DNA from 3 places in the Streptomyces sp. NPDC046759 genome. Region 2 is predicted to be linked to each of the others. Evidence: riboswitches for the same ligand, from Rfam matches in the RefSeq annotation. Region 2 holds a riboswitch; each other region holds the start of a gene.
The links. A riboswitch is a leader RNA that binds a small molecule or an ion and turns the genes downstream of it on or off. The one in region 2 is predicted to bind S-adenosylmethionine.
Positions count from the first base shown of each region.

Region 1: it holds a riboswitch for S-adenosylmethionine, as region 2 does, so the genes downstream of both, thrC (threonine synthase) here and ABZ919_RS20070 (amino acid ABC transporter permease) in region 2, are expected to answer to the same signal.
Region 3: it holds a riboswitch for S-adenosylmethionine, as region 2 does, so the genes downstream of both, ABZ919_RS25150 (aminotransferase class V-fold PLP-dependent enzyme) here and ABZ919_RS20070 (amino acid ABC transporter permease) in region 2, are expected to answer to the same signal.

Region 1 covers NZ_JBEYYJ010000027.1:112,547-122,009, forward strand. Annotated here, with positions in the region: gene ABZ919_RS31035 (cold-shock protein) at 282-488, opposite strand; gene ABZ919_RS31040 (MoaD/ThiS family protein) at 935-1,210, opposite strand; gene thrC (threonine synthase) at 1,207-2,490, opposite strand; SAM riboswitch class I at 2,508-2,650, opposite strand; gene ABZ919_RS31050 (glucosyl-3-phosphoglycerate synthase) at 2,811-3,755, shown strand; gene ABZ919_RS31055 (trehalose-6-phosphate synthase) at 3,830-5,278, shown strand; gene otsB (trehalose-phosphatase) at 5,279-6,145, opposite strand; gene ABZ919_RS31065 (DUF3263 domain-containing protein) at 6,182-6,406, opposite strand; gene ABZ919_RS31070 (extracellular solute-binding protein) at 6,442-7,704, opposite strand; gene ABZ919_RS31075 (ROK family protein) at 7,847-8,827, shown strand; gene nagA (N-acetylglucosamine-6-phosphate deacetylase) at 8,827-9,463, shown strand, end outside.
Region 2 covers NZ_JBEYYJ010000014.1:44,372-53,834, forward strand. Annotated here, with positions in the region: gene ABZ919_RS20055 (aliphatic sulfonate ABC transporter substrate-binding protein) at 1-581, shown strand, start outside; gene ABZ919_RS20060 (LLM class flavin-dependent oxidoreductase) at 578-1,906, shown strand; partial or broken gene ABZ919_RS20065 (hypothetical protein) at 2,008-2,209, shown strand; SAM riboswitch class IV at 2,248-2,356, shown strand; gene ABZ919_RS20070 (amino acid ABC transporter permease) at 2,677-3,657, shown strand; gene ABZ919_RS20075 (amino acid ABC transporter ATP-binding protein) at 3,654-4,451, shown strand; gene ABZ919_RS20080 (ABC transporter substrate-binding protein) at 4,517-5,542, shown strand; gene ABZ919_RS20085 (GNAT family N-acetyltransferase) at 5,626-6,351, shown strand; gene ABZ919_RS20090 (putative leader peptide) at 6,398-6,484, shown strand; gene ABZ919_RS20095 (LLM class flavin-dependent oxidoreductase) at 6,602-7,816, shown strand; gene ABZ919_RS20100 (NtaA/DmoA family FMN-dependent monooxygenase) at 7,837-9,213, shown strand; gene ABZ919_RS20105 (LLM class flavin-dependent oxidoreductase) at 9,210-9,463, shown strand, end outside.
Region 3 covers NZ_JBEYYJ010000019.1:171,305-180,767, reverse strand. Annotated here, with positions in the region: partial or broken gene ABZ919_RS25195 (cytochrome ubiquinol oxidase subunit I) at 1-9, shown strand, start outside; gene ABZ919_RS25190 (cytochrome c oxidase subunit 4) at 6-404, shown strand; gene ABZ919_RS25185 (Ig-like domain-containing protein) at 579-1,838, shown strand; gene ABZ919_RS25180 (hypothetical protein) at 1,877-2,278, opposite strand; gene ABZ919_RS25175 (heme-copper oxidase subunit III) at 2,446-3,066, shown strand; gene ABZ919_RS25170 (c-type cytochrome) at 3,130-3,942, shown strand; gene ABZ919_RS25165 (Rieske 2Fe-2S domain-containing protein) at 3,939-4,997, shown strand; gene ABZ919_RS25160 (cytochrome bc complex cytochrome b subunit) at 4,994-6,631, shown strand; gene trpD (anthranilate phosphoribosyltransferase) at 6,769-7,833, shown strand; SAM riboswitch class IV at 7,919-8,035, shown strand; gene ABZ919_RS25150 (aminotransferase class V-fold PLP-dependent enzyme) at 8,215-9,463, shown strand, end outside.

The sequences.
Region 1 (9,463 bases), on a different contig from region 2:
CCGCGCCCGCGACGGACGGCTCGCCGGCCTGTGGTTCCTTGCCCCACGTGGCCTGCGGGCCTCACCGACCCGGTCCTTCTTTGTCACTCTCACCTTCAGAGTGCTAACGCCAATGATTAGCACTCGGCACCTCCGAGTGCAAGCGCCCCGGGGGTGCCGCAGGGCGCGCTCAGCCGCGCGCGAACAGGGGCGCGCCGGGCAGGACGAAGGGCCCGCACCCCGGGAGGTGCGGGCCCTTCGACGATGAAACAGAAGAACGTCGCTGTCAGTCGACGCGTGCTTCAGCTGGTCGCCAGCCGGACCATGTCCGCCTGCGGGCCCTTCTGGCCCTGCGAGATCTCGAAGTCGACCCGCTGCCCCTCTTCCAGGGTGCGGTATCCGTCCATCTGGATCGCGCTGTAGTGGACGAAAACATCCGCACCACCGTCGACCGCGATGAAGCCGTACCCCTTCTCCGCGTTGAACCACTTGACGGTGCCCTGAGCCATGCCTAACTCCCCTATTACTGGCCCTTGCACAGATCCACACTTCGCGGACCCGGGTCAGACCTCACCCCCCATCGACGGGGGCGTGCGCCGTAACGCGTCGACCGCGGCTGAATGTATCTGTCCAACTGCCGTCTGCAACAGGTCAATCGGACGAGAATTCTGGACGGGAACGGTCCGGAATGTAGCGAGAATTCATAGGAATTCGGGGCAAGTCGGGCCCCATAAAAGCCACAAATGCCGCATTCGACCCGGGCACTTTGGCTACTTCTTGTCGGGCCTGCGGCATGAATACAGGGCCCCCGACCGGTCCGACCGGGGACGCGTTCCCCAACTCTACCGTGCTCAATCACGCAGAATTGCCTCCTCCGCTTCTCTCACGGAGGAGGCAATTCAATGAACAATGAGTAACTGAAGTTACCCAAGGTAACGATCGACCGCCGTAACGATCAGCCGCCGGCGACCGCCGGAATGATGGAGACGCCGGCGCCGTCGGGGGTCGCCGTTTCCAGGCCCTGCTCGAAGCGGACGTCGTCGTCGTTGACGTAGACGTTCACGAAACGGCGCAGCTTGCCCTGGTCGTCCAGGACGCGGGCGGCGATGCCGGTGTGGTTCTTCTCCAGGTCCTCGATGACCTCGGCGAGGGTGCCGCCCTCGGCGGTCACCTCGGCCCGGCCCCCGGTGTAGGTGCGCAGGATGGTGGGGATGCGAACGGTCACGCTCATGCGAGGCCAGCCTCTCGGAAGGAGTCCAGGGTCGGGCGGATGGTGGCGGTGAGACCGGTGCCGGCCACCGCGTCGAGGGTCTTCAGGCCGTCGCCGGTGTTGAGGACCACCGTGGTCTTCGCCGGGTCCAGGACGCCGTCCTCGAGCAGCTTGCGGGTGACGCCGACGGTCACCCCGCCCGCCGTCTCCGCGAAGATGCCCTCGGTACGGGCCAGCAGCTTGATGGCGTCCACGACCTGCTCGTCCGTCACGTCCTCCACGGCACCGCCGGTGCGGCGCGCGATGTCCAGCACGTAGGGGCCGTCGGCCGGGTTGCCGATCGCCAGGGACTTGGCGATGGTGTTCGGCTTCTGCGGGCGGACCACGTCGTGCCCGGCCTTGAAGGCGGTGGACACCGGCGAGCAGCCCTCGGCCTGCGCGCCGAAGATCTTGTACGGCCTGTCCTCGACCAGACCCAGCTTGATCAGCTCCTGCAGACCCTTGTCGATCTTGGTGAGCTGGGAACCGGAGGCGATCGGGACCACGATCTGGTCGGGCAGCCGCCAGCCGAGCTGCTCGCAGATCTCGTACGCCAGGGTCTTGGACCCCTCCGCGTAGTACGGCCGCAGGTTGACGTTGACGAAGCCCCAGCCCTCGCCGGCCGGGTCGCCGATCAGCTCGGAGCAGAAGCGGTTCACGTCGTCGTAGTTGCCCTCGATGCCGACGAGCTCGCCGCCGTAGACCGCGGCCATGACGACCTTGCCCTGCTCCAGGTCGTGCGGGATGAACACGCAGGAGCGGAAGCCGGCGCGGGCCGCGGCGGCGCCGACGGCACCGGCGAGGTTGCCGGTGGAGGAGCAGGACAGGGTGGTGAAGCCGAAGGCGCGGGCGGCCTCCAGGGCCTGCGCGACCACGCGGTCCTTGAAGGAGTGCGTCGGGTTGCCGGAGTCGTCCTTGACGAACAGGCCGCCGGTGACGCCGAGTTCGGCGGCGAGGTTGTCCGCCTTGACGAGTTTGGTCCAGCCCGGGTTCAGGTTCGGCTTGTCGGCCACGTCGGCCGGGACGGGCAGCAGCGGCGCGTAGCGCCAGATGTTCGCGGGGCCGGCCTCGATGCGGCGGCGCAGTTCCTCGGTGTCGTGGGCGGAGAAGTCGTAGGCGATCTCCAGCGGGCCGAAACACTCCTCGCAGGCGAAGACCGGGCCGAGCGGGACGCGGTGACCGCACTCGCGACAGCTCAGGGCCGCGGCGGGACCGAGGTCGACGGTGGAACTGCTGGAGTTTGCAACTGTCTGCACAGCCATGGAGGCGAGGCCCTTTCTCCTCATCTTCCTCACGACGCATCTCGCCGTGAGACGGATTTGGCACCTTCCCTAGCCGGGAGCCTCGCTGCGAAGACGAGTACCGGCTGGAGGGTTGCCGGGGCTTCATCGGGCCGTGTCCCTCTGCCCCTCTGGATGAGCGGTATGCGGTTGTGAACGCGCGCGGACCCCCGACATGCGATGGTCATCGGCGTTGTTCAAGACTGTAACCGAAGGCCAGGACAGTTGAGATAGTCGTCCGAACCGCGAGATGGATCACACAGTCGACCCATGTGATCACGAACAGTGAGGAGCCGCAGACCGTGCTGGAAGAAGTCGAGCGCTGGCTGGCCACCCGCTCCTGGTCCGTGGCCGATCGCCCGCTCCACCGCATACTCGCCGCCAAACAGCGCACGGGCCAGACGATCAGCGTCGTGCTGCCCGCGCTCAACGAGGAGGAGACGGTCGGTGACATCGTCGCGGTCATCCGTCAGGACCTCGTCGAGCAGGTCCCGCTCGTCGACGAGATCGTGGTCGTCGACTCCGGCTCCACCGACCGCACCTCGGCGGTCGCCGCCGCCGCGGGCGCGCGGGTCGTTCACCGGGACGAGATCCTGCCCAGGCTTCCCGCCGTTCCCGGAAAAGGTGAGGTGCTGTGGCGCTCGCTGCTGGTGACCGGCGGCGACATCGTCTGCTTCATCGACGCCGACCTCAGGGAGTTCTCCTCCGACTTCGTCTCCGGGATCGTCGGCCCGCTGCTCACCGAACCGGACGTGGACCTGGTCAAGGCGATGTACGACCGCCCGCTGGCGGGGGCGGCCGGCCAGGGCGGCCGGGTCACCGAGCTGATGGCCCGTCCGCTGCTGAACATGCACTGGCCGCAGCTGGCCGGATTCGTGCAGCCGCTGGGCGGCGAGTACGCGGCCCGGCGCTCGCTGCTGGAACAGCTGCCGTTCCCGGTCGGGTACGGCGTGGAGCTGGGCATGCTGGTCGACGCCCTGCACCTGGTCGGACTGGACGCGCTGGCGCAGGTGGACGTGGGCGTGCGCAAGCACCGGCACCAGGACGGGCAGGCGCTGGGCCGGATGGCGGCGGCGATCTACCGCACCGCCCAGCTCCGGCTGGCCCGGGGGCATCTGATCCGGCCGGCGCTGACCCAGTTCGAGCGGGGCGAGGAGGGCTTCGAGCCGCGCACCTACTCGGTGGACACCGAGGAGCGGCCGCCCATGGTGGACATCGCGGAGTACGCCGAGCGGAAGGTGGCGTGAACCGGTCGTATACGGCGGCGTGCCGGACGTGGCCGTACGTTTGAGCGTTTCCGGGCCGGGCTAGGTTGAGGACCATGGCTTCCACGCACGGTGCTGTTCAGAGAGCTCAGGTGCTGGTCGCGTCCAACCGCGGCCCGGTTTCGTACACGGTGTACGCCGACGAGGGGACCGGCGGGCCCGGCTCGCTGCGCGCCAAGCGGGGCGGCGGCGGGCTGGTCTCGGGCCTGTCGGCCATCGGGTCGGACGCGGACTCGCTGTGGGTGTGCGCGGCGCTCGGCGACGGCGACCGGGAGGCCGTACGGCGGGCGGACGGCGGGGTGCTGCCGGCCGAGGACACCGGCGGGCAGCGGGTGCGGATGCTCGACATCGACGCGGCGGTGCACACGGACGCCTACAACGGCATCGCCAACTCGGTGCTCTGGTTCGTCCACCACATGCTGTACCAGACCCCGCTGGAGCCCGTCTTCGACACGGAGTTCCGGCGGCAGTGGGCGTCCTACGAGGCCTACAACCGGGCGTTCGCCGAGGCGCTGGCCGAGGCGGCGGCCCAGGGGGCGGCGGTGCTGGTGCAGGACTACCACCTGTGCCTGGTCCCCGGGATGCTCCGTGAGCTACGCCCCGACCTGCGGATCGGCCACTTCTCCCACACCCCGTGGGCGCCGCCGGACTACTTCCGGCTGCTCCCCGACGACATCGCGGCCGCCCTGCTGAACGGCATCCTCGGCGCGGACCGGGCGGCGTTCCTGACCCACCGGTGGGCGGACGCGTTCAGGGCGTGCTGTCATGCGGTGCTGGGACCGGAGGCCGCCACGGACACGCGGATCGGGGTGCACGGGCTCGGCGCGGACGCGGACTTCCTGCGCAAGCGGGCCCACGAGCCGGACGTGGACCAGCGGATGGCGACGCTGCGGGAGGAGATCGGCGAGGGCCGCCGCGCCGTCGTGCGCGTGGACCGCACCGAGCTCTCGAAGAACATCGTGCGCGGACTGCTGGCGTACCGGCAGCTGCTCGACGACCACCCCGAGTGGCGGGAGCAGGTGGTGCACGTCGCGTTCGCCTATCCGTCGCGGCAGGACCTCGCCGTGTACCGCGACTACACCGCCGAGGTGCAGCGGGTGGCCGACGGGATCAACGCGCGGTACGGGACGCCCGGCTGGACCCCGGTCGTGCTGCACGTCAAGGACGACTTCGCCCGCTCCCTGGCCGCGTACCGGCTCGCCGACGTGGCGCTGGTCAATCCCATCCGGGACGGCATGAACCTGGTCGCCAAGGAGGTGCCGGTCGTCTCCGACGAGGGCTGCGCGCTGGTGCTGTCCCGGGAGGCGGGGGCGTACGAGGAGCTGGGCACCGACGCGCTCGTGGTGAACCCGTACGACATCGGGGGTACGGCCGAGGCCCTGCACGCTGCGTTGAGCATGCCGGCGGCCGAGCGGGCGGAGCGCTCCAAGCGGCTGGCCGCGGCGGCCACCGCGCTGCCGCCCGCCCGCTGGTTCCTCGATCAGCTGGAGGCACTGCAGCGGTAGCTACGGCAGCCGGGCCGCCAGCGCCCGCAGCAGGTGGACGACGCCGGCCGGGCCGTCGACCACCACGTCCGCCCGCTCCGCCAGTTCGGTGACCTCCGTGCTGCCGCTGCAGACCAGCAGGCCGGGGATGCCGTCGGAGCGGAGCTTTTCGACGGCGGCGAAGGCGGGGAGGTCGCCCAGGTCGTCGCCGGCGTAGAGGACGGTCCCGGCGCCCGTCTTGCGGACGTGGTCGGCGAGCGCCACTCCCTTGTCCATGCCCGGCGGGCGCAGCTCCAGGACCATGCGGCCGGGTTCGACGATCAGGCCGTGGCGGGTGGCGAGGTCGGTGAGGGGGCCGCGCAGGGCCTCGAACGCGGCCTGCGGGTCGTCGGCGCGGCGGGTGTGCACCGCGACCGCCCGGCCCTTCTCCTCGATCCAGGTGCCGTGCCAGGCGCCGGCGCGGTCCAGCACGCCCGGCAGTTCGGCGCGGACCGCCGCGACGCCGGGGTGCGGGGCCGGAGCGGTGACGGTGCCGGTGGCACCGTCCCAGCGTTCGGCACCGTAGTGGCCGAGGACGGTCAGGTGCTCCAGGCCCGGCACGCCGGAGAAGCCGCCGTAGCGCACCGCGACCCCGGCGGGCCGGCCGGTGATCACGGCGACGGAGGCCACCTTCGGGGCGAGGGCGGCGAGGGCCGACAGGGCCTCGGGGTGGGCGCGGGCCTGCTCGGGGTCGGCGACGATGGGGGCCAGGGTGCCGTCGAAGTCCAGACCGACGAGCGCGGTGCGCGGCTGCGCGAGCAGAGCGGTGAGTCCGTCCCGGCCGGGCCGGGTCTGCGGGGTCGGCAGGGGGTCCATCGGGTGGGTCGAGTCCGTCGTATGGGTGCCCATACGGCGACACTATCCGCGAAGGGCCCCGTCCACTCCTCAGCGCTCCGAGCGCCGGGACTCCCGGACCCGGCGGAGCCGGTTCACGGTCACGGGATCCAGGGCCAGAGCCCGCTCGTCGTCCAGCAACGCGTTCAGCAGCTGGTAGTAGCGGACCGGGGACAGGCCCAGCTCCTCGCGGATCGCCCGTTCCTTGGCGCCGGGGCCGGGAAAGCCCCGGCGCTCGAGCGCGAGGACGGCTTGTTCGCGGTGGCCGAGTTCCATGGCAGCCACCGTAGCGCCGGGCACCGACAGAGGGCTCAGTTCTTGCTGTTGCTGTCGGCCGCTGCCGCCGTCGCCTGGAGGCGGGTCAGGACGCCGGCCGGGTCGCCGCCGGGGGCGACCGCCTGGCCGATGTTCTGCTTCACGGCCGCGCTGACCGACGCCCAGGAGGTCTTGCCGACGGGGTACAGCTCCGAGGTGGGCAACTGGTCCAGGAAGGGGTGCAGGGCCTTGTCGGACGCGGAGTCCGACGCGCTCATGGCGTTGGAGGCGGACGCGGTGACCGGCAGCAGGCCGTACTCGCGGGAGAAGCCGAGGACGTTCTTCTCGCTGTAGACGAAGTCGAGGAAGTCGCCTATCCGGTCGCGGTGCCCGCCCTGCTTGAACGCCATCATCCAGTCGGCCACCCCCATCGAGGCCCTGGCCACGCCGGTGCGCCCCGGCATCGGCACCATGCCGAACTGCACGCCCTTCTTCTGGGCCTGCTGGATCAGCGTGGGATGCCCGTCGACCATGCCCACCTGGCCGTCGGCGAAGGCGGCGAAGGCGGTCGCGCGGTTCAGCCTGCCGGGTGCGACGGGGCCGGTCAGACCCTTGCCGACCAGGTCGTCCTTGAGCCAGGTGAAGGTCTGGACGTTCTGCGCGGAGTCGATGGTGTAGGTGCCGATGTCGTCGGTGTAGCCGTTGCCGCCGTCGCTGCCGCTGCTGCCGCTCAGCAGCCACTGCATGGTCTCGGCCTGGGCCTCCTCGGGGCCGAGCGGCAGCGCGACGGGGTACTTCACTCCCTTGTCCTTGAGCGCCTTGGCGTCGGCGGCCAGCTCGTCCCAGGTGGTGGGCGGGGTGAGGCCGGCCTTGGCGAACAGGGTCTTGTTGTAGAAGAGCACGCGCGTGGAGGCCGCGAACGGGATGCCGTACTGCGTGTGGTTCCACTGCCCGGCCTCGGAGAGCGGGGAGAGGAAGTCGGCCTGCGTGCGGATGGAGAGCAGATCGGAGGCCGGGTAGAGCTTTCCGGCGGCCGCGTAGTCGGCGTAGGCGCCGATCTGGGCCATGTCCGGGGCCTTGCCGGCGTCGACCATGTCCTTGACCTTGCGGTCGACGTCGTTCCAGGAGTAGACGCTGACGTCGATCTTCACGCCGGGGTGCTGGGACTCGTACTCCTTGACCAGGGAGTCCCAGTACTTCTGGGAGCTGTCGGCGGCGGAGTCGCCGTAGTCGGCGGCGACGAGTCTCAGTGTCACGTCGGAGGAGCCCGTACTCCCGCAGCCGCCCAGAACCGTCGTCATGCCCAGTGCGGACACCATCGCGATCGTTCCTGCCGTACGCCGACGCACCCTCAAAGCCCCAACCCTGCTGTCTGACCGTTCAATATATGGACACATAAGGTCTACACCACGTGAGTGGACTAGACCTCTCGCGGGTGCGAGGGTCACACTAGGGGCCGTGGTGAGACATGTCATCGCCCTGGACGTGGGCGGTACCGGGATGAAGGCCGCCCTCGTCGGCGACGACGGCGGGCTGCTCCACCGCGCCCGCCGCGCCACCGGACGCGAGCGCGGACCGGACGCGGTGGTCGGGGCGATCCTCGACTTCGCCGCCGAGCTGCACGCGTACGGCGCCGAGCACCACGGGGCACCGGCCGTCGCCGCAGGCATCGCGGTCCCGGGCATCGTCGACGAGGAGCGGGGCATCGCCTCCTACGCCGCCAACCTCGGCTGGCGTGACGTGCCGCTGCGCGCGCTGCTCACCGAGCGGCTCGGCATCCCCGTCGCCCTCGGCCACGACGTGCGCACCGGCGGCCTCGCCGAGGGCCGGATCGGCGCGGGCAGGGGGGCGGACCGGTTCCTGTTCGTGCCGCTCGGCACCGGGATCGCGGGCGCCATCGGCATCGACGGCCGGGTGGAGGCGGGCGCGCACGGCTTCGCGGGCGAGATCGGCCACGTCGTCGTGCGGCCCGGCGGCACTCCCTGCCCCTGCGGACAGCACGGCTGCCTGGAGCGGTACGCCTCCGCGTCCGCCGTGAGCGAGGCCTGGGCGACGGCCTGCGGGGACCCGGACGCGGACGCCGCCGACTGCGCCGAGGCCGTCGCGTCCGGCGACCCGAACGCCGTCCGAGTCTGGCAGGAGGCGGTCGACGCGCTCGCCGACGGCCTGGTCACCGCGCTCACCCTGCTGGACCCGCGCACCCTGATCATCGGTGGCGGACTCGCCGAGGCGGGAGAAGTGTTGTTCCAGCCCCTGCGGGACGCCGTCCGGCAGCGGGTCACCTTCCAGAAGCTGCCGGCCATCGTCCCCGCAGCCCTCGGCGACACCGCCGGCTGCCTGGGCGCGGGCCTGCTGGCCCGCGATCTCCTCGGCACCGCCGGCCCCGTCCGCACCGCCCCCGACCCCACCGACCCCACCGACCCCCCGGAGGTAACCGCCTGATGGCTCCCAGCTTGGTTCTCGCAGGTGCTCGGGTGGTGCTGCCCACCGGGGTCGTGGACGACGGGCGCGTGGCCGTCGACGGCACGAAGATCACGGCCGGCGCTCCCGGGGACGCCGATGTGATCGACGTGACCGGCCACTGGCTGGTCCCCGGCTTCGTGGACATCCACAACCACGGCGGCGGCGGAGCCTCCTTCTCCGGCAGCGCCGAGGACGTGCTCAGGGCCGTCCACACCCACCGGCTGCACGGCACCACCACCCTCGTCGCCTCCACCGTCACGGACGAGATGGACGTGCTGGTCCGCCAGGCCGGGCTGCTGAGCGAGCTGGCCGAGCAGGGGGACATCGCCGGCATCCACTTCGAGGGGCCGTTCATCTCGCCGTGCCGCAAGGGCGCGCACTCCGAGGAACTGCTGCGCGACCCGGACCCGGCCGAGGTCCGCAAGCTGCTCGACGCGGCGCGCGGCAAGGCGAGGATGGTCACGCTGGCGGCCGAACTGCCGGGCGGCATCGACTCCGTGCGGCTGCTGGCCGAGCACGGCGTGATCGCGGCGATCGGGCACACCGACGCCACCTACGAGCAGACGGCCGAGGCCATCGGCGCGGGCGCCACCGTCGCCACCCACCTGTTCAACG
Region 2 (9,463 bases):
TTCCGCAGGGCAGTTCAGCCCACGGCCTGGCCCTGAACGCGCTGAAGAGCGTCGGCCTCACCCCCAAGGACGTGAAGCTGACCTTCCTGGACCCGGCGGCCGGCGCTACGGCGTTCAACACCGGCAAGGTGGACGCCTGGTCGATCTGGAACCCCCAGTCCGCCATCGCGGTCAAGAACGGCGCGCGGATCCTGGTGAAGGGGCTCCCGCCGATCGACCAGACGAGCAGCTACTACGTCGCCAGTGACACGTCGCTGAAGGACAGGACCAAGCGTGCCGCTCTCACGGACGTACTGAAGAGGCTCTCGCGAGAGTTCGCCTGGGCCGTCAAGAACCCCGGCCAATACGCGCAGGCGCTCTCGAAGGAGCAGGGCATCCCGCCGGCCGACGCCAAGGCGTCCCTGGCCGCCTACTCGAACCGGGTGACCCCGGTGGAGCAGTCGGACGTCGAGCTGGAGCAGAAGCTCGCCGACGCCTTCCTGGAGGCCGGCCAGATCACCAAGAGGGTCGACGTCAAGTCGATCACCGACAACCTCCTCCCGGCCGGCTACGACAGCTCCAAGCTGAAGGTCACCTCATGAGCGCGAGACGGCGTCGGCTCCATCTCAATGCCTTCCTCATGGAGGCGGGCCACCACGAGGCGGCGTGGCGGCTCCCGCACAGCAATTCCCGGGCGGACTTCGACCTGCGGCACTGGATCGAGCTGGCGCAGCTGGCCGAGAGCGCCAAGTTCGACTCGCTGTTCCTCGCGGACGGCCCGGCACTCATCGGCACCGGCGAGTTCCGGCCGCCGGGCCAGCTCGAACCGCTGACGCTGCTGACCGCGCTGTCCCAGGCGACCAGCAGGATCGGCCTCATCGCGACCGTGTCGTCGACCTACAACGAGCCGTACAACCTCGCCCGCCGGCTCGCGTCCGTCGATCACGTAAGCAGCGGCCGCGCCGGCTGGAACATCGTCACCTCCGCCGGAGCCGACGAGGCCGCCAACTTCGGCCTCGACGACCGCCCCGGCCACGCCGAACGCTACGCCCGCGCCGACGAGTTCCTGAAGGTCGCCAAGGCGCTGTGGGACAGCTGGGAGTCCGAGGCCGTCCTCGCGGACAGGACCACCGGACGCTACGCCGATCCCGCGCGTCTGCACCGCCTCGACCACCGCGGCCGGTACTTCAAGGTGGCCGGCCCCCTCAATGTCGAGCGTCCACCGCAGGGTTACCCGCTGCTCGTCCAGGCCGGCTCCTCCGAGGACGGCAAGGACTTCGCGGCCCGCCACGCCGAGGCGATCTTCACCGCGCACACGACGTACGAGCGCGCCGCCGCCTTCTACGCCGACATCAAGGCGCGGACCAGGGCCGCAGGCCGCGACCCGGACGGTGTGATCGTCCTGCCGGGCATCGTCCCGTACATCGGGTCGACCGAGGAGGAGGCCCGGGCGCTTGCCCGGCAGTTCGACGAGCTGCGCGTTCCGGAGTACGGGCTGCGTCAGCTGGCCGCCGTGTCCGAGACCAAGCCGTCGGTCTTCGAACTCGACGAGCCCCTACCGGGCTTCATCCTCGCCAGGCCGAAGCTGGAAGGCTCGCAGAGTCGCTCCGACCTGATCATCGACCTCGCGGTGCGTGAGCAGCTGACGGTCCGGCAGATCATCTCCCGGCTCGGCGGCGGACGCGGTCACTTCGAGTTCATCGGCACACCCGAGCAGATCGCGGACACGATCATCACCTGGTTCGAGGGCGGTGCCGCGGACGGGTTCAACATCATGGCGCCCGCCCTGCCGTCGGGCCTCGCGGCCTTCGTCGAGCATGTGTTGCCGATCCTGCGCGGCAAGGGGCTGTTCCGCGAGGAGTACGAGGGCGCGACCCTGCGTGAGCACTACGGGCTGCCCATCCCGGCGAACCAGTTCCATGGCTGACCCGCTCGCCACTCCCGCCGCTTCCCGTCTGGGGCCTCGCGGCGGCGCTGACGGCCTGGTCGGCCGCGATGTTCGGCACCGGTCGCCTCAAGCCCTGATCCGTCGCCGGTCACCCCACCCTGTGGGCCTACGCCCGCATGCTCGCCGCCCCCGGCGCTCGGCGTCCGCCTCGACATCGACGGCATCGAACGCCGCCACCGCGCCCGCTGCCAGGGCCTGGAGGCCGCCGGAGCGGCCGTCCGGATCCTGGACCGGACGGCACACACCGCTCGCCTGCCTTTCCACCTGCTGGACCGGCGTTGACAAATGTTCGGGCCGTTGCTTTAAATACCGCCCAGAACGGTCATGAGCGTCAGCGACAAGCCCTGGCTTGCTGACCGGCAACCCTCCCACCGCGGTGGGGTGCCCCAGGTGACGACCCGGCCGATGAAGTTTCGGTAAGCGCGAGGCCCACAGGGCCGGAAGAGTGACGGTGACGCCATGTACGCAGCTCCCAGGACGGCCGCACGCCGCTCCGGGAGCTGCGTACCGTCGTATGCGAACCTGCTCGTCGGCGATCGTGCCGTCGATCTGCTCCGCGTGAACAGCGCACTGTGTACCGCGCCGGGCCGCGCCCGCTGTCGGGGCTGACCTCTCCCCGCAGCCCCCGCACTTCCTGACGAACACCGCGACCGCGGTGTGCCGTCGTCCTCCCCGCCCCCGGTACCCGCCGTCGTGCGCCGCCGCATGCCGCCGTGCTTCCGGGAGGTCCGACCCAGCCGGAGCCCACCATGAGTGAACCCCCTGGTGCCACCGTCGCCCTGGCCGAGCCGCCGACCACCGACGGTCCGTCAAAATCCTTCGTTGCGCAGCGAGTTCTTCCGGTGCGACAGCCAGGCCGCTGGATCGTCACCGCGGTCGTACTCGTCCTGGTCGCCCAGTTCGTGCACGGACTGGTGACCAACCCCTTCTACCAGTGGGACCGCTGGAGCTACTGGTTCCTGCGGCCCACCATCCTCGACGGCCTGCTGATCACCCTCGAAGTCACCGCTTACAGTGCGGTGCTGGGCCTTGCCGGCGGCATCGTGCTCGCACTGGGCCGCCTCTCGAAGAGCCCGGTGCTGCGCGCGGTCAGCTGGACCTACGTCTGGGCGCTGCGATCCGTCCCGCTCATCGTGGTACTGATCTTCCTCTACAACTTCAGCGCGCTGTACAAGACGGTGAGCGTCGGCATTCCCTTCGGCCCGGCCTTCTTCTCCTTCGACGAGTCGAAACTCGCCACCGACATGGTCGTCGCCGTCGTCGGCCTCAGCCTCAACGAGGCCGCCTACGCGGCCGAGGTCGTACGCGGCGGCATCCTCTCCGTCGACCAGGGCCAGCATGAGGCGGCCGCCGCGCTCGGCCTGCCCAAGAGCTACCAGTTCCGCAGGATCGTCTTCCCGCAGGCGCTGCGCTCGATCATCCCGAACTACGTCAACCAGCTCATCGGCCTGATCAAGGGCACTTCACTGGTCTTCTACGTCTCCCTGCTCGACCTGTTCGGCTCCGCGCAGACCATGGGGTCCACCTACCCCGGCGACATCGTGCCGCTGCTGCTGGTCGTCACCGTCTGGTACCTGATCCTGACCAGCATCGTGTCCGTCGTCCAGTTCTACGTCGAGCGGCACTACGCCCGCGGAGCCACCCGCAGCCTGCCGCCGACGCCCCTGCAGAAGCTCCGCATCGGTCTTTCCGACCTGCGGGTCCGCATCCGACGGGAGGCAACCGTATGACCGCCGAGCCGCTCGAAGCCCTGGCGGACGTCGAGGCCGCCACCGTAGAAGTCCACGACGTGCACAAGTGGTACGGCACCCACCGGGTACTGGACGGGGTCGACCTGACCGTCCGCCCCGGCGAGGTCACCGTGATCCTCGGCCCCTCCGGCTCCGGCAAGTCCACGCTCCTCAGGGTCATCAACCACCTGGAGAAGCCAGAGATCGGCTACGTCACCATCAACGGCGAGCTGATCGGCGTGAAGCGGCACGGCGACCGCCTGAAGGAGCTGAGCGAGCGGGCCATCCTCACCCAGCGCGGCCGGATCGGGTTCGTCTTCCAGAACTTCAACCTCTTCCCACACCTGACCGTGCTGGACAACGTGGCCGCCGCACCCGTCGCCACCGGCAAGCTCGGCAAGCCCGAGGCGCAGCAACTGGCCAAGGAACTCCTCGAACGCGTCGGCCTCGGCGAACGCATCGGCGCCTACCCGCGGCAACTGTCCGGCGGCCAGCAACAGCGCGTCGCCATCGCCCGCGCCCTCGCCCTGCGCCCCGGCGTCATCCTCTTCGACGAACCCACCTCGGCCCTCGACCCCGAACTGGTCGGTGAAGTCCTCGCCGTCATCAAGGACCTGGCCACCAGCGGCACCACCCTCGTCATCGTCACCCACGAAATCGGCTTCGCCCGCGAGATCGCCGACTGGGTCGTCTTCATCGACGGCGGCAAGATCATCGAGCAGGGCCCGCCCTTCGAGGTCCTCGACAAACCCCGGCACGAGCGGACCAGGGACTTCCTCAGCAAGGTCCTCTGACCCGCCGCACCCCCAAGACCTCCCCCCACACCACCCTCATCACCTCCAGCGAACAAGGAACGGCCATGCCCACCCACTTCACCCGACGCAGCCTGATACGCGGCATCACCGCAGCGACCGCCGTCGCCTGCCTCGCCACCGGGCTCGCCGCCTGCGGTGGCAACAGCGACGCGGCCACCACCACCGAAGGCGCCAAGTCCGGCGAGGTCGTCATCGGACGGGTCTCCAACGGCGCCGCAACCCAGACCACCATCAAGGTCTCCGAGGTCAAGTCCATCAGCGCCGAACTGCCCGCCCCCGTCAAGAAGAGCGGCACGCTGGAGATCGGCATCGGCGCCCTGCCCGCCGGGTTTCCCCCGCTGGCGTACGTCGGCGACGACCAGAAGACCCTCACCGGCTCCGAGCCCGACCTCGGCCGCCTGGTCGCCGCGGTGTTCGGGCTCAAGGCCGAGGTCAAGAACTCCACCTGGGAGAACCTCTTCGTCGGCATCGACAGCGGCAAGGTCGACGTGGCCTTCTCCAACGTCACCGACACCGAGGAGCGCAAGAAGAAGTACGAGTTCGCCTCCTACCGGCAGGACAACCTGGCCTTCATCGTGCCGAAGAAGAGCACCTGGAACTTCGACGGCACCTACGAGAACCTCGCCGGCAAGACGATCGCCGTCGGCTCCGGCACCAACCAGGAGAAGATCCTCCTGGAGTGGAAGGCCAAGCTGGCCAAGGAGGGCAAGAAGCTCACCGTCAAGTACTTCCAGGACAGCTCCAGCACCTACCTCGCCCTGAACAGCGGCAAGATCGACGCCTCCTTCGGTCCCAACCCCGGCTTCGCCTACCACAACCGTCAGGTCGCCAACACGCCCAACGCCACCCGCACCGCGGGCACCTACTCCGGCGCAGGCGCGAGCCTCCAGGGCCTGATCGCGGCAACGGCGAAGAAGGACAGCGGACTCGCCAAGCCCCTCTCCGACGCCATCAACTATTTGATCAAGAACGGCCAGTACGCCGAGTGGCTCAAGGCCTACAACCTCTCCGACGAGGCCGTCGCCAAGTCCGAGGTCAACCCGCCGGGCCTGCCGCTCGACAACTCCTGACACCGCGGGCCGGGGACCCCCCGCCCCGCGGGGGACTCCCCGCCCGCCGGACACACCGAGCCGACACCGGAGACCGCCACACCATGTCCGTCACCACCCTCGACGCCAGCTTCCCGCACATCCTGGACAACCCCGCCTGGGCCGCGCTCACCGGGCCCCACGCCCACTTCGCCGAACGCATCGGCAACGCCGCCCGCTATCACCAGGACGTCGCTCCCTTCCACGCCGTCTCCGACGAGGACGACCCGCGCGCCTGGGGCGACCTCGCCGCGCTCGTCGGCCCCGGTGGCACCGCCTCGGTGCGGGGCGTCACCGAGGCGCCGGAGGGCTGGGAGGTCATCGGCACCGGACACGGCGTCCAGCTCGTGGACACCGGCCTGCGCGCGGAGGCCGACCCCGAGGCCGTACGGCTCGGCTCCGACGACGTGCCCGAGATCCTCGACCTGGTCGCCCGCACCGAGCCCGGCCCCTATCTGCCCCGCACCGTCGAGATGGGCACCTACCTGGGCATCCGCCACCGCGGTCGCCTGATCGCCCTGGCCGGCGAACGCCTCCGTCCACCTGGCTGGACCGAGATCAGCGCCGTGTGCACCGACCCGGCGTATCGCGGCCGGGGTCTGGCCACCCGCCTGGTCCGTGCCGTCGCAGCCGGCATCAAGGAGCGCGGCGAGCAGCCCTTTCTGCACGCCAGGGCCGACAACGCGAACGCGATCCGGTTGTACGAGTCGATCGGCTTCACCCTGCGCCGCCGTACGGTCTTCTCACTTGTACGGCAGACCGAAGCCGCCGTACTGGAAGAAACGGCATAGCCATGCCGTTGTCCCTGTCGAAGGCGATGACTCGGAGGTGGGCCGCGTGACACGTGTACCGCGTGCCGTCCGCCTCCACAGTCGGCTGCACATCGACCTCCAGCGCGTGGCCGGCGCCCTCTGTTGTTCCTGATCCTCACCCAGCCTTCGGCCGGACCCCCCGTCCCCATCTCCCTGCGGTCGCCCACCGCCGTGCGCCCCGATTCCCGCAGGCCGGCGATCTCGTACGGACCTCCAGGAAGGCATCCTCGTGTCCTCAACTCCCCCTTCTCATCTGCACCTTGCCGTCGCACTGGACGGCACCGGCTGGCACCCCGCCTCCTGGCGCGAGCAAGTCGCCCGCCCCCGGGACCTGTTCACCGCCGGTTACTGGGCCGATCTGGTCGCCGAGGCCGAGCGCGGCCTGCTCGACTTCGTCACCTTCGAGGACGGGCTCGGCCTGCAGTCCTCGCACTACGGCGAGCTGGACGGCCGCACCGACCAGGTGCGCGGCCGCCTGGACGCCGTACTGACCGCGTCCCGCATCGCACCCCTGACCCGGCACATCGGCCTGGTCCCGACCGTGATCGCCACCCACACGGAGCCGTTCCACATCTCCAAGGCGATCGCCACCCTCGACTATGTCAGCACCGGCCGCGCGGGCCTGCGGGTGCAGATCAGTGCCCGCCCGCACGAGGCCGACCACTTCGGCCGCCGCACCTTCCCGCCGGTCAGCCTGGAGGAGTTGCAGAACCCCGCCGGACAGCGGCGGCTCACCGAGCACTTCGACGAAGCCGCCGAATACGTCGAGGTCGTGCGCCGGCTCTGGGACAGCTGGGAGGACGACGCGGAGATCCGGGACGCCGCCACCGGCCGCTTCATCGACCGGAAGAAGCTGCACTACATCGACTTCGAGGGCCGGCACTTCAGCGTCAAGGGCCCCTCCATCACCCCGCGTCCGCCGCAGGGGCAGCCCGTGGTCACCTCCCTCGCCCACCAGACCGTCCCGTACCGGCTGGTCGCCCGCCAGACCGACGTCGGCTACGTCACCCCGCACGACGCCGACCACGCCCGTGCGATCGTCGCCGAGATCCACGCCGAGCAGGAGGCGGCCGGGCGCGCCGGGGAACTCCTGCATGTCTTCGGTGACTTGGTGGTGTTCCTGGACGACGAGCAGGCCGCCGCCGAGGACCGGCGCGCTCGCCTCGACGCCCTGGGGGAGGAGCCGTACACCAGCGACGCGCGCATCTTCACCGGTACGCCGGATCAACTCGCCGATCTGCTCCAGGAGTGGGGGACAGCGGGCCTGAGTGGCTTCCGGCTGCGGCCCGCGGTCGCGGGACACGACCTGCCCGCCATCACGCAGCGCCTGGTCCCCGAGCTCCAGCGCCGGGGCGCCTTCCGCACCACCTACGAAGCCGACACCCTGCGCGGCCTGCTGGGCCTGTCCCGCCCCGCCAACCGCTACGCCGCAGCGACCGCCTGAGCCGGAAGGACAGCACCGACATGACCAGCAAACCGCTGAAGCAGATCCATCTGGCCGCCCACTTCCCGGGCGTCAACAACACCACCGTGTGGAGCGACCCGGCCGCCGGCAGCCACATCGAGTTCAGCTCCTTCGTCCACTTCGCACAGACCGCCGAGCGCGCCAAGTTCGACTTCCTCTTCCTCGCCGAGGGCCTGCGCCTGCGCGAACAGGGCGGCAAGATCTACGACTTGGACGTCGTCGGCCGCCCCGACACCTTCACCGTCCTCGCCGCGCTCGCCGCCGTCACCGAGCACCTCGGCCTGACCGGCACCATCAACTCCACCTTCAACGAGCCGTACGAGGTGGCCCGCCAGTTCGCCAGCCTCGACCACCTCTCCGGCGGCCGCTCCGCCTGGAACGTCGTCACCTCCTGGGACGCCTTCACCGGCGAGAACTTCCGCCGCGGCGGCTTCCTGCCCCAATCGGAGCGCTACTCCCGCGCCAAGGAATTCCTGGCCACGGCGAACGAACTCTTCGACTCCTGGCACGGCGACGAGATCATCGCCGACCAGGCCGCAGGCGTCTTCCTGCGCGACGCGAAGGCCGGCTCCTTCGTGCACAGCGGGCGACACTTCGACATCCACGGCCAGTTCAACGTCCCGCGCTCACCGCAGGGCCGACCCGTCATCTTCCAGGCCGGTGACTCGGAGGAGGGCCGCGAGTTCGCCGCCTCCTCCGCCGACGCCATCTTCAGCCGCCACGCCACCCTCGAGGGCGGCCAGGCCTTCTACACGGACGTCAAGAGCCGCCTCGCCAAGTACGGCCGCCGCCATGACCAGTTGTTGATCTTGCCCGCCGCGACCTTCGTCCTCGCCGACACCGATGCCGAGGCGGAGGAGCTGGCCAAGGAGGTGCGCCGCCAGCAGGTCAGCGGAGCCACGGCCATCAAGCACCTGGAGTTCGTCTGGAACCGGGACCTGTCCTCCTACGACCCCGAGGGCCCGCTGCCCGACATCGACCCGGACGTCAGCGACGACCACATCTCCAAGGGCCGCGCCCAAGTGCGCATGTACCGCGACCCGCTGGCCACCGCGCGCCAGTGGCGTGAGCTGGCCGCCGCCAACAACTGGTCCATCCGAGACCTGGTCATCAACGCCGGCAACCGCCAGAACTTCGTCGGCTCCCCGGCCACGGTCGCCCGCACCATCGATGAGTACGTCCAGGCCGACGCGAGCGACGGCTTCATCCTCGTCCCGCACATCACCCCCACCGGCCTCGACGCCTTCGCCGACCAGGTAGTCCCGCTCCTGCAGGAACGGGGTGTCTTCCGCACCGAGTACGAGGGCCCGACCCTCCGCCACCACCTCGGCCTCGCCCACCCCGACGACGTGTCGGACGAGCGGGTGGCCTCGTGAAGTTCCTCGCGATCACCCTGATCGTGCACCGCCCGGACCCTGTCACCGGTGTCCGGAAGCCGACGCACGACCGGTTCCGCGAGGTGCTCGACAGCGCCCTGCTCGCCGAGGAACTGGGCTTCGACGGCTTCGGCGTGGGGGAGCGGCACGAGCGGCCGTTCATCTCCTCGTCGCCGCCGGTCGTACTGAGCCACGTCGCCGCGTTGACCAAGCGGATCCGGCTGTTCACCGCCGTGACCACGCTCAGCCT
Region 3 (9,463 bases), on a different contig from region 2:
GGCAAGTGAAGATCCAGGGCCGGATGTTCATCTGGCTGAGCTTCTTCCTCCTGATCATGGCCGTCGTGTACGGCGTGTGGTCGAAGGAGCCGGCCGGAACCACCGCACTCTTCCTGGCCTTCGGCCTGAGCATCATGATCGGCTTCTACCTGGGCTTCACGGCCCGGCGGGTCGACGCGGGCGCCCAGGACGACAAGGAGGCCGACGTCGCGGACGACGCGGGCGAGCTGGGCTTCTTCAGCCCGCACAGCTGGCAGCCGCTCATGCTGGGCTTCGGCGGCGCGATCGCCTTCCTCAGCATCGCGGTCGGCTGGTGGCTGATCTACTTCTCCGCCCCGTTCATCGTGGTCGGCCTGTTCGGCTGGGTGTTCGAGTACTACCACGGTGAGAACCGCACCCAGTAGCACACGGGAACACACACCGGAAGCCCGGACACTCCGTCAGGAGGGTCCGGGCTTCCGCGTTCCCGGACACGCCTCGCCGGTCTTCCGCCGGCGGTCGTGCGTCTGCCGTAGTGTCGCTCACTCGTACGGATTACCTGCCGCGCCGATGGGGTCAGCACCTCATAGCGTGATCATATGAACCACAATCCGCGGACCCGCACCGTTGTCAGCTGCACCCTGCTGGTGACCGCCCTCGGCGCGGGCGTCACCGCCTGCAGCTCGGACGGCAACCCCCTGTCGGCCAAGCCGTACGACGCCGCGGGCACGATCTCCTTCAACGGTCCCACCGAGGACGGCAAACTCGCCGACCCGGACAAGCCCCTGGAGATCACCGTCAACGACGACGGGCGCATCACCGATGTCATCGCCCAGGACTCCACAGGGCGCTATGTGGCGGGCGAACTCGCCGCCGACGGCAGTCGCTGGCACAGCACCTCCCCCTTGGCCGCCAGCGCCCATTACACGGTCACGGTGAGCACCGAGGACGACGACGGCGCGCCCGGCCGCAAGGTCCTCACGTTCGACACCAGCAAGCCCGCGAGCAGGAAGCGCCTGACCGTCACCTTCGGCCCGGAGACGGGCCAGTACGGCGTCGGGCAGCCCATCACCGCCCAACTCGACCAGCCGGTCAAGGACAAGGCGCAGCGCGCCGTGGTGGAGCGCGGCCTCCGGGTGGACTCCACGCCGGCCGTGCAGGGCTCCTGGTACTGGGTGTCCGACAAGGAACTCCACTACCGGCCCCAGGAGTACTGGCCCACCCACGCCACCGTCACGGTGCGAAGCAACCTGGACGGCATCAGGATCGGCGACCGGCTGTGGGGCGGCACGTCCAAACCGGTGAAGATCACCACAGGTGACCGCATCGAGGCCGTCACGGACGCCGCGACACACGAGCTGACGTTCTTCGAGGACGGCCGGCAGGTCAAGCAGATCCCCGTCACCACCGGCAGACCCGGCTACGACACCCGCAACGGCATCAAGGTCGTCCTGGAGAAGGCGTACCTCGTACGCATGCGCAGCAGCACGATCGGCATCGCCGCGGGCAGCTCCGACTCCTTCGACCTGCCCGTCTACTGGGACACCCGGGTGACCTGGTCCGGCGAGTACGTGCACGCCGCGCCCTGGTCCGTGGGCTCACAGGGATACGCCAACGTCAGTCACGGCTGCACGGGCATGAGCAACGGCAACGCCCAGTGGTTCTTCGCCCACATCCACAAGGGTGACATCGTCAAGGTCGTGAACTCCAAGGGTCACCAGATGGAGGACTTCGGCAACGGCTTCGGCGACTGGAACGTCGACTGGAAGAAGTGGCGCAAGGGCAGCGCCCTGACCGACGGCAAGCCCGACACACCGTCGGAGGCGGACGCGGTACGCCTGCAGCCGGCGGCGCTGTAGGCGCTCCGAAGGGGCGCGGGGAACCGCGCCCCGGGCTCCTAGGCGCCCACCAGCCGCCGCTGACGCAGCAGCGAGGCCAGTGCCGAGGCGAACTCCACCGGATCCACCGGCAGGGTGACCGCGGCGTCGGCCCGGCTCCAGGTGGCCAGCCAGGCGTCCTGGGGCCGCCCCATCAGCAGCAGTACCGGCGGACAGTTGAAGACCTCGTCCTTGATCTGCCGGCACACCCCCATGCCCCCCATCGGCACGGCCTCACCGTCCAGTACGCACACGTCGATGCCGCCTCGGTCCAGCTCGCGCAGGACCGCGTCCGGCGTCGCGCACTCCAGGAACTCGACCGGGGGGACGTCGGGAGCCGGCCTGCGGCCGGCGGCCAGCCGTACTTGCTCGCGGGTGTTGGAGTCGTCGCTGTAGACCAGCACCGTGGCGGTCGGCTGCATTGTTCCTCCGGGACGTCAGCGTCGTACGGACGGGACGGACAGGGCCGTTCGGGGCGGAGCTTACTCCCGTGGAAGTCCCCATGAACACCACGTCAACACCGGTTCGGCGGGCAGCAACACTCCGAACGGCACCCCCCGGAGTGAGGGCGGGATAAGCGACCGACATAATGTCGGTCGTGGCGACAGCAACGACAGTAGAAACCGGGCACGCGCACCCGTCGGTCAACCGGCCGAACCTCACCAGCGTCGGAACCATCATCTGGCTGAGTTCCGAGCTGATGTTCTTCGCGGCCCTCTTCGCGATGTACTTCACCCTGCGATCGGTGACGGGTCCGGCGCACTGGAAGCACATGGCCGACGCGCTCAATGTGCCCTTCTCCGCGACGAACACCACGATCCTGGTGCTCTCCTCGCTGACCTGCCAGCTCGGCGTGTTCGCGGCCGAGCGAGGCGACGTGAAGAAGCTCAGAGGGTGGTTCATCCTCACCTTCATCATGGGCGCGATCTTCATCGGCGGTCAGATCTACGAGTACACGAGCCTGGTCAGGGACGACGGCATCTCGCTGTCCTCCGACCCGTACGGCTCGGTGTTCTACCTGACCACCGGCTTCCACGGCCTGCACGTGACGGGCGGTCTCATCGCCTTCCTGCTGGTCCTCGGCCGCACCTACATGGCCAAGAGGTTCACCCACGAGCAGGCGACCGCCGCCATCGTCGTGTCCTACTACTGGCACTTCGTCGATGTGGTCTGGATCGGCCTTTTCGCCACGATCTACCTGATCAAGTAGCCGGGACCCGATCCCGCACATCCAGAAGCACCGACGCAGAAGATCCTGACACCGGGGTAATCCGTGAAAAAGCTCTCCGCACGACGACGCCATCCGCTGGCGGCGGTCGTCGTCCTACTCCTCGCGCTGGCGGCCACTGGGGGGCTGTACGCCGCGTTCGCACCCGCGGGCAAGGCGCAGGCCGATGAAACCTCCCAGTCCCTGACCATCCAGGAGGGCAAGAAGCTCTACGAGGTCGGCTGCGCCAGCTGCCACGGCACCGGTGGGCAGGGCTCCTCCGACGGCCCGAGCCTGGTCGGCGTGGGCGCCGCGGCCGTCGACTTCCAGGTCGGCACCGGCCGTATGCCGGCGGCCACCTCGCAGGGTGCCCAGGTCCCGCGCAAGAAGGTCGTCTACAACCAGTCGCAGATCGACCAGCTCGCCGCGTACATCGCCTCGCTGGGCGCCGGCCCGAACGTGCCGACCAAGGACGAGTACAGCCCGAACGGCGCGGACATCGCCAAGGGCGGCGAGCTGTTCCGTACCAACTGCGCGCAGTGCCACAACTTCACCGGTAAGGGCGGTGCCCTGACGAACGGCAAGTTCGCGCCCACGCTGGAGGGTGTCGACCCGAAGCACATCTACGAGGCCATGCAGACCGGCCCGCAGAACATGCCGTCCTTCCCCGACACCACGCTGTCCTCCAAGAACAAGAAGGACATCATCGCGTACCTGCACGCGGTCGACAGCAGCGAGACGACGAACCCCGGCGGTCTGGAGCTGGGCGGCCTCGGGCCGGTCAGTGAGGGTCTGTTCGCCTGGATCTTCGGACTCGGCGCGCTGATCGTGGTCGCCGTCTGGGTCGCCGCTCGGACCGCAAAGGCCAAGAAGTCATGAGTAGCCAAGACATTCCAGAAGAGAACCTGCCCGCTGAGCAGGACCACGCACACGGCGCGGTAGGGATCGCGGACGAGCAGAACCCGTTCGCGGACCCGGGGCTGCCGCCGCACGAGCACCGCATCCAGGACGTCGACGAGCGGGCCGCCCGGCGGTCCGAGCGCATGGTCGCCCTGCTGTTCACGGTGTCGATGCTGGCCACCATCGGCTTCATCGTCTCGTACGTGGCGATTCCGAACGACGAGAGCATCTTCGTCTTCCCGATCGGTCACCTCAGCGCGATGAACTTCGCGCTCGGCCTGACCCTCGGCGTGGCGCTGTTCTGCATCGGCGCGGGCGCGGTCCACTGGGCCCGGACCCTGATGTCCGACGTGGAGGTCGCCGACGACCGGCACCCGATCGAGGCGTCGCCGGAGGTCCGTGCGAAGGTCCACGCGGACTTCCGCCAGGGCGCCAAGGAGTCGGCGTTCGGCCGCCGCAAGCTGATTCGCAACACGATGTTCGGCGCGCTGGCCCTGGTGCCGCTCTCCGGCGTCATGCTGCTCGGCGGCCTCGGCCCGGCGCCCGGCACCTCGCTGCGGCACACCCTGTGGGCCAAGGGCAAGCGCCTGATCAACATGAACACGAACCAGCCGCTGCGCCCCGAGGACGTCGCCGTCGGTTCGCTCACCTTCGCCAAGCCCGACGGCCTGGAGGAGACGGACGACCAGTTCCAGACGGAGCTCGCCAAGGCGGCCCTGATGATCGTCCGGCTGCAGCCCGACAACATCAAGGACAAGCGCGAGCTCGACTGGTCGCACGAGGGCATCGTCGCCTTCTCGAAGATCTGCACCCACGTCGGCTGCCCGATCTCGCTGTACGAGCAGCAGACGCACCACGTGCTGTGCCCGTGCCACCAGTCCACCTTCGACCTCTCCGACGGTGCCCGAGTGATCTTCGGCCCCGCCGGCCACGCCCTGCCGCAGCTGCGCATCGGTGTGGACAGCGAGGGTTACCTCCAGGCGCTCGGCGACTTCGAGGAGCCCGTCGGTCCTGCATTCTGGGAGCGCGGATGAGTACTGCAGCGAACGAAACGCCCCGCTCTCGCGGGAAGGCACCGGCCGGCGAGCGGATCGCCGACTGGGCGGACGGCCGGCTCGGGATCTACTCCCTGGCCAAGTCCAACATGCGCAAGATCTTCCCCGACCACTGGTCGTTCATGTTGGGCGAAGTGTGCATGTACAGCTTCATCATCATCATCCTGACGGGCGTCTACCTGACGCTGTTCTTCCACCCCTCGATGAACGAGGTGGTGTACCACGGCAGCTACGTCCCGCTGCAGGGACAGATGATGTCCGAGGCGTTCAGCTCGACCGTGCACATCTCCTTCGACGTGCGCGGTGGTCTGCTCATGCGGCAGATCCACCACTGGGCCGCGCTGATCTTCCTCGCCGGCATGTTCGCGCACATGATGCGCGTGTTCTTCACCGGCGCGTTCCGCAAGCCGCGTGAGATCAACTGGCTGTTCGGCTTCCTGCTGTTCGTCCTCGGCATGTTCACCGGCTTCACCGGTTACTCGCTCCCGGACGACCTGCTCTCCGGCACCGGTGTCCGCTTCATGGAGGGCGCGATCCTGTCCGTGCCGATCGTCGGCACGTACCTGTCGTTCTTCCTCTTCGGCGGCCAGTTCCCCGGCCACGACTTCGTCGCCCGGTTCTACTCGATCCACATCCTGCTGCTGCCGGGCATCATGCTCGGCCTGATGGTGGGCCACCTGATCCTGGTCTTCTACCACAAGCACACGCAGTTCGCGGGTCCCGGAAAGACCGAGAAGAACGTCGTCGGCATGCCGCTGCTGCCGGTGTACATGGCCAAGGCGGGAGGCTTCTTCTTCCTGGTCTTCGGTGTCATCGCGGCCATCGCGGCGGTCGCCCAGATCAACCCGATCTGGGCCATGGGTCCCTACCGTCCGGACCAGGTGTCCACCGGCGCCCAGCCCGACTGGTACATGGGCTTCTCTGAGGGCCTGATCCGCTTCATGCCGGGCTGGGAGATCAACCTGTGGGGCCACACGCTCGTCCTGGGCGTGTTCATCCCGCTGATGATCTTCCCGCTGGTCCTGGTGGCGATCGCGGTCTACCCGTTCCTCGAGTCCTGGGTCACCGGGGACAAGCGCGAGCACCACATCCTGGACCGCCCGCGCAACGCCCCGACCCGTACCGCCTTCGGTGTCGCCTGGATGACGATCTACCTGACCCTGCTGATCGGCGGTGGCAACGACCTGTGGGCCACCCACTTCCACCTGTCGATCAACGCGGTCACCTGGTTCGTCCGGGTCTTCGTCTTCGTCGGCCCGGTCGTCATGTTCCTCCTCACCAAGCGGATCTGCCTCGGCCTGCAGCGCCGCGACCGCGACAAGGTGCTGCACGGTCGCGAGACCGGCATCATCAAGCGCCTGCCGCACGGTGAGTTCATCGAGGTGCACGAGCCGCTCAGCCAGGAGCAGCTGCACACTCTCACCGCGCACGAGCAGTACGTGCCGGCCGAGATCGGCCCGACCGTCGACGAGAACGGTGTCGAGCGCAAGGTCGGTACCTCGGAGCGGTTCCGGGTGAAGCTGTCCAACGCCTACTACGGCGAGGACAACCAGATCCCGAAGCCGACCGTCGAGGAGTACAAGGAGATCACGAGCGGCCACGGCCACCACTGACCTCCGCGTCGCCACGCCACGCAGAAGGGCCCCGTCCGGGTTACGGACGGGGCCCTTCGCGGTGCCCGGGCCTCGATAGGGTGGACCTGTTCGAGATTCGTATCCCGTACTGCGGGACACCCACCCAGGAGCGGCTCATGAGCGCTGTGACCCCCGCTGGAGGCGACACCGCGGCGGGCCGTTCCTGGCCCGCCCTGCTGAACGGCCTGCTGGACGGCCACGACCTGTCCGCCGACGACACCGCGTGGGCGATGGACAGGATCATGCGCGGCGAGGCGACCGACGCACAGATCGCCGGGTTCGCCGTGGCTCTGCGGGCCAAGGGACAGACGGTGCAGGAGATCACCGGTCTGGTCCGCACGATGTACGAGCACGCCAACGTCATCGAGGTGCCCGGCCATACCGTCGACATCGTCGGCACGGGCGGCGACGGGGCCAGGACGGTGAACATCTCCACCATGTCGTCGCTGGTCGTCGCCGGTACCGGGGCGAAGGTCGTGAAGCACGGCAACCGCGCCGCGTCCTCCGCCTCCGGTTCCTCCGACGTCCTGGAGAAGCTGGGCGTCAACCTCGACCTGCCGCCCCGGCGGGTGGCCGAGGTCGCGGACGAGGCCGGCATCACCTTCTGCTTCGCGGTGAAGTTCCACCCGGCGCTGCGTCATGTCGGCGCCGCGCGCGGCCAGTTGGGCATCCGGACGGTCTTCAACCTGCTCGGCCCGCTGACCAACCCGGCCAAGGTGCGCGCCCAGGCGGTGGGCGTGGCGGTCGCCCACGAGGCGCCGATCGTCGCGGGCGTGCTCGCCGAGCGCGGCAACTCCTCGCTGGTCTTCCGCGGCGACGACGGCCTGGACGAGCTGACCACGACGTCCACGTCCCACGTCTGGGTCGTCCGCGACGGCAAGGTCACCGAGGAGAGCTTCGACCCGCGTGACGTCGGCATCGGTCTCGTCCCCGTGGAGGCGCTGCGCGGCGGCGACCCGTCGTACAACGCGGAGGTCGCCCGCCGCCTGCTGGACGGCGAACAGGGCCCGGTGCGGGACGCCGTCCTGCTGAACTCCGCGGCGGCCCTGGTGGCCCTCCGGCCGACCGACGCCCCGCTCGCCGAGCAGCTGCGGGCCGGCATGGTCCGGGCCGCCGAGTCCATCGACTCGGGCGCGGCGAAGCGGGCACTGGAGCGGTGGGTGACCGCCACCAACCGCTGACCGCGGCACCACGCGAGGCAAGGCGCAGTCCGGATGGCGGACTGCGCCTTGCGCATCGAAGATCGTGTGGCAGGATACTGAACCAGGTCATGAGTGACAGCCATTCGGCCCCGGCCGGCTGTCCGGCAACCCTCCGTCCGTGGCGGGGTGCCCCGGGTGAGGACCAGGTCGTGGACAGCAGGGTTCACGGCAAGCGCGGACCCCTCGCACGCTTTTCACAAGTGTGGGGCCAGGGGTCCTGGTCGTTCGAGGGAGCCTTCCGTGAGCAAGCGAATGCGATAGGGCCGCAGAGCCCCGCCTCCGCACACCCCTTTCACCCGCCCACGCTCGAGCGTGCCCGCTCGCGTGGCGGATTCCGCCTGCCTTCACGGGAGTTCAGTCATGTCCGTCTTCTCCGTCTTCACCGCTGCCGCCGACCGGTCCGTCTGCCGTGACCTTTCGGAGGCGCTGCCCGTTCTGGGCCGCGACGTCACCGTCCCCCTCGTCACCGGCGGCGAGGTCGCCTACGCGGCCCTCGACTACGCGGCCAGCGCCCCCGCCCTGCAGCGCGTCTGGGACGACGTGGCCGCCTACGCGCCGTACTACGGCAGCGTCCACCGCGGCGCCGGCTACCTCTCCCAGCTCTCCACCGACCTGTTCGAGAACGCCCGCAGGACGGTCGCCGCGTTCCTCGGCTGCCGGACCGACGACCAGGTGATCTTCACCCGCTCCACCACGGACTCCCTCAACCTGCTCGCCCGTGCCCTCCCCGCCGGCTGCCAGGTGTTCGTCTTCGAGACCGAGCACCACGCCTCGTTGCTGCCCTGGCAGGACGCGGAGGTCACCTACCTCGATGCGCCGCGCACCCCGCAGCAGGCCGTCACGACCCTGGAGCGGGCCCTCGCCGACCGCACCCCGCACGGCCCGGCCCTGGTCTGCGTCACCGGCGCCTCCAACGTCACCGGCGAACTGTGGCCGGTACGCGAGCTGGCCGCCGCCGCGCACGCCCACGGCGCCCGTGTCGTCCTCGACGCCGCCCAGCTCGCCCCGCACCACCCGGTCGACGTCCGGGACCTGGACGTCGACTGGGTCGCCTTCTCGGGCCACAAGCTGTACGCCCCCTTCGGCTCCGGCGTCCTGGCCGGCCGTGCCGACTGGCTGCGCGCGGCCGAGCCCTACCTCGCGGGCGGCGGCGCCAGCCGCAAGGTGACCCGGCGTCAGGACGGCGGCGTGGACGTGGAGTGGCACGAGAGCGCGGCCCGGCACGAGGCCGGCTCCCCGAACGTCATCGGCGCCTACTCCATCGCGTCGGCCTGCAAGGCCCTCACCGAGGCCGGCTGGGACACCCTGGTCGCCCGCGAGCAGCACCTGATCCGCAGGGTCCGCGTGGGCCTGGCCGAGGTCCCCGAGGTGAAGATCCTCTCCCTCTTCGGCGACGACGCCCCGCGCGTCGGCGTGATCTCCTTCGTCGTCGAGGGCTGGAACAGCTCCCACTTCGCCGCCGCGCTCTCCGCCGAGTACGGCATCGGCGTCCGCGACGGTCTCTTCTGCGCCCACCCCCTGGTGCGCACCCTCCTCGGCAGCGACCCGCAGACCCAGGGCGAATGCGGCGCCCCCGAGGCGGCGCCGGGCGAGAAGTCCCTCAACGCCA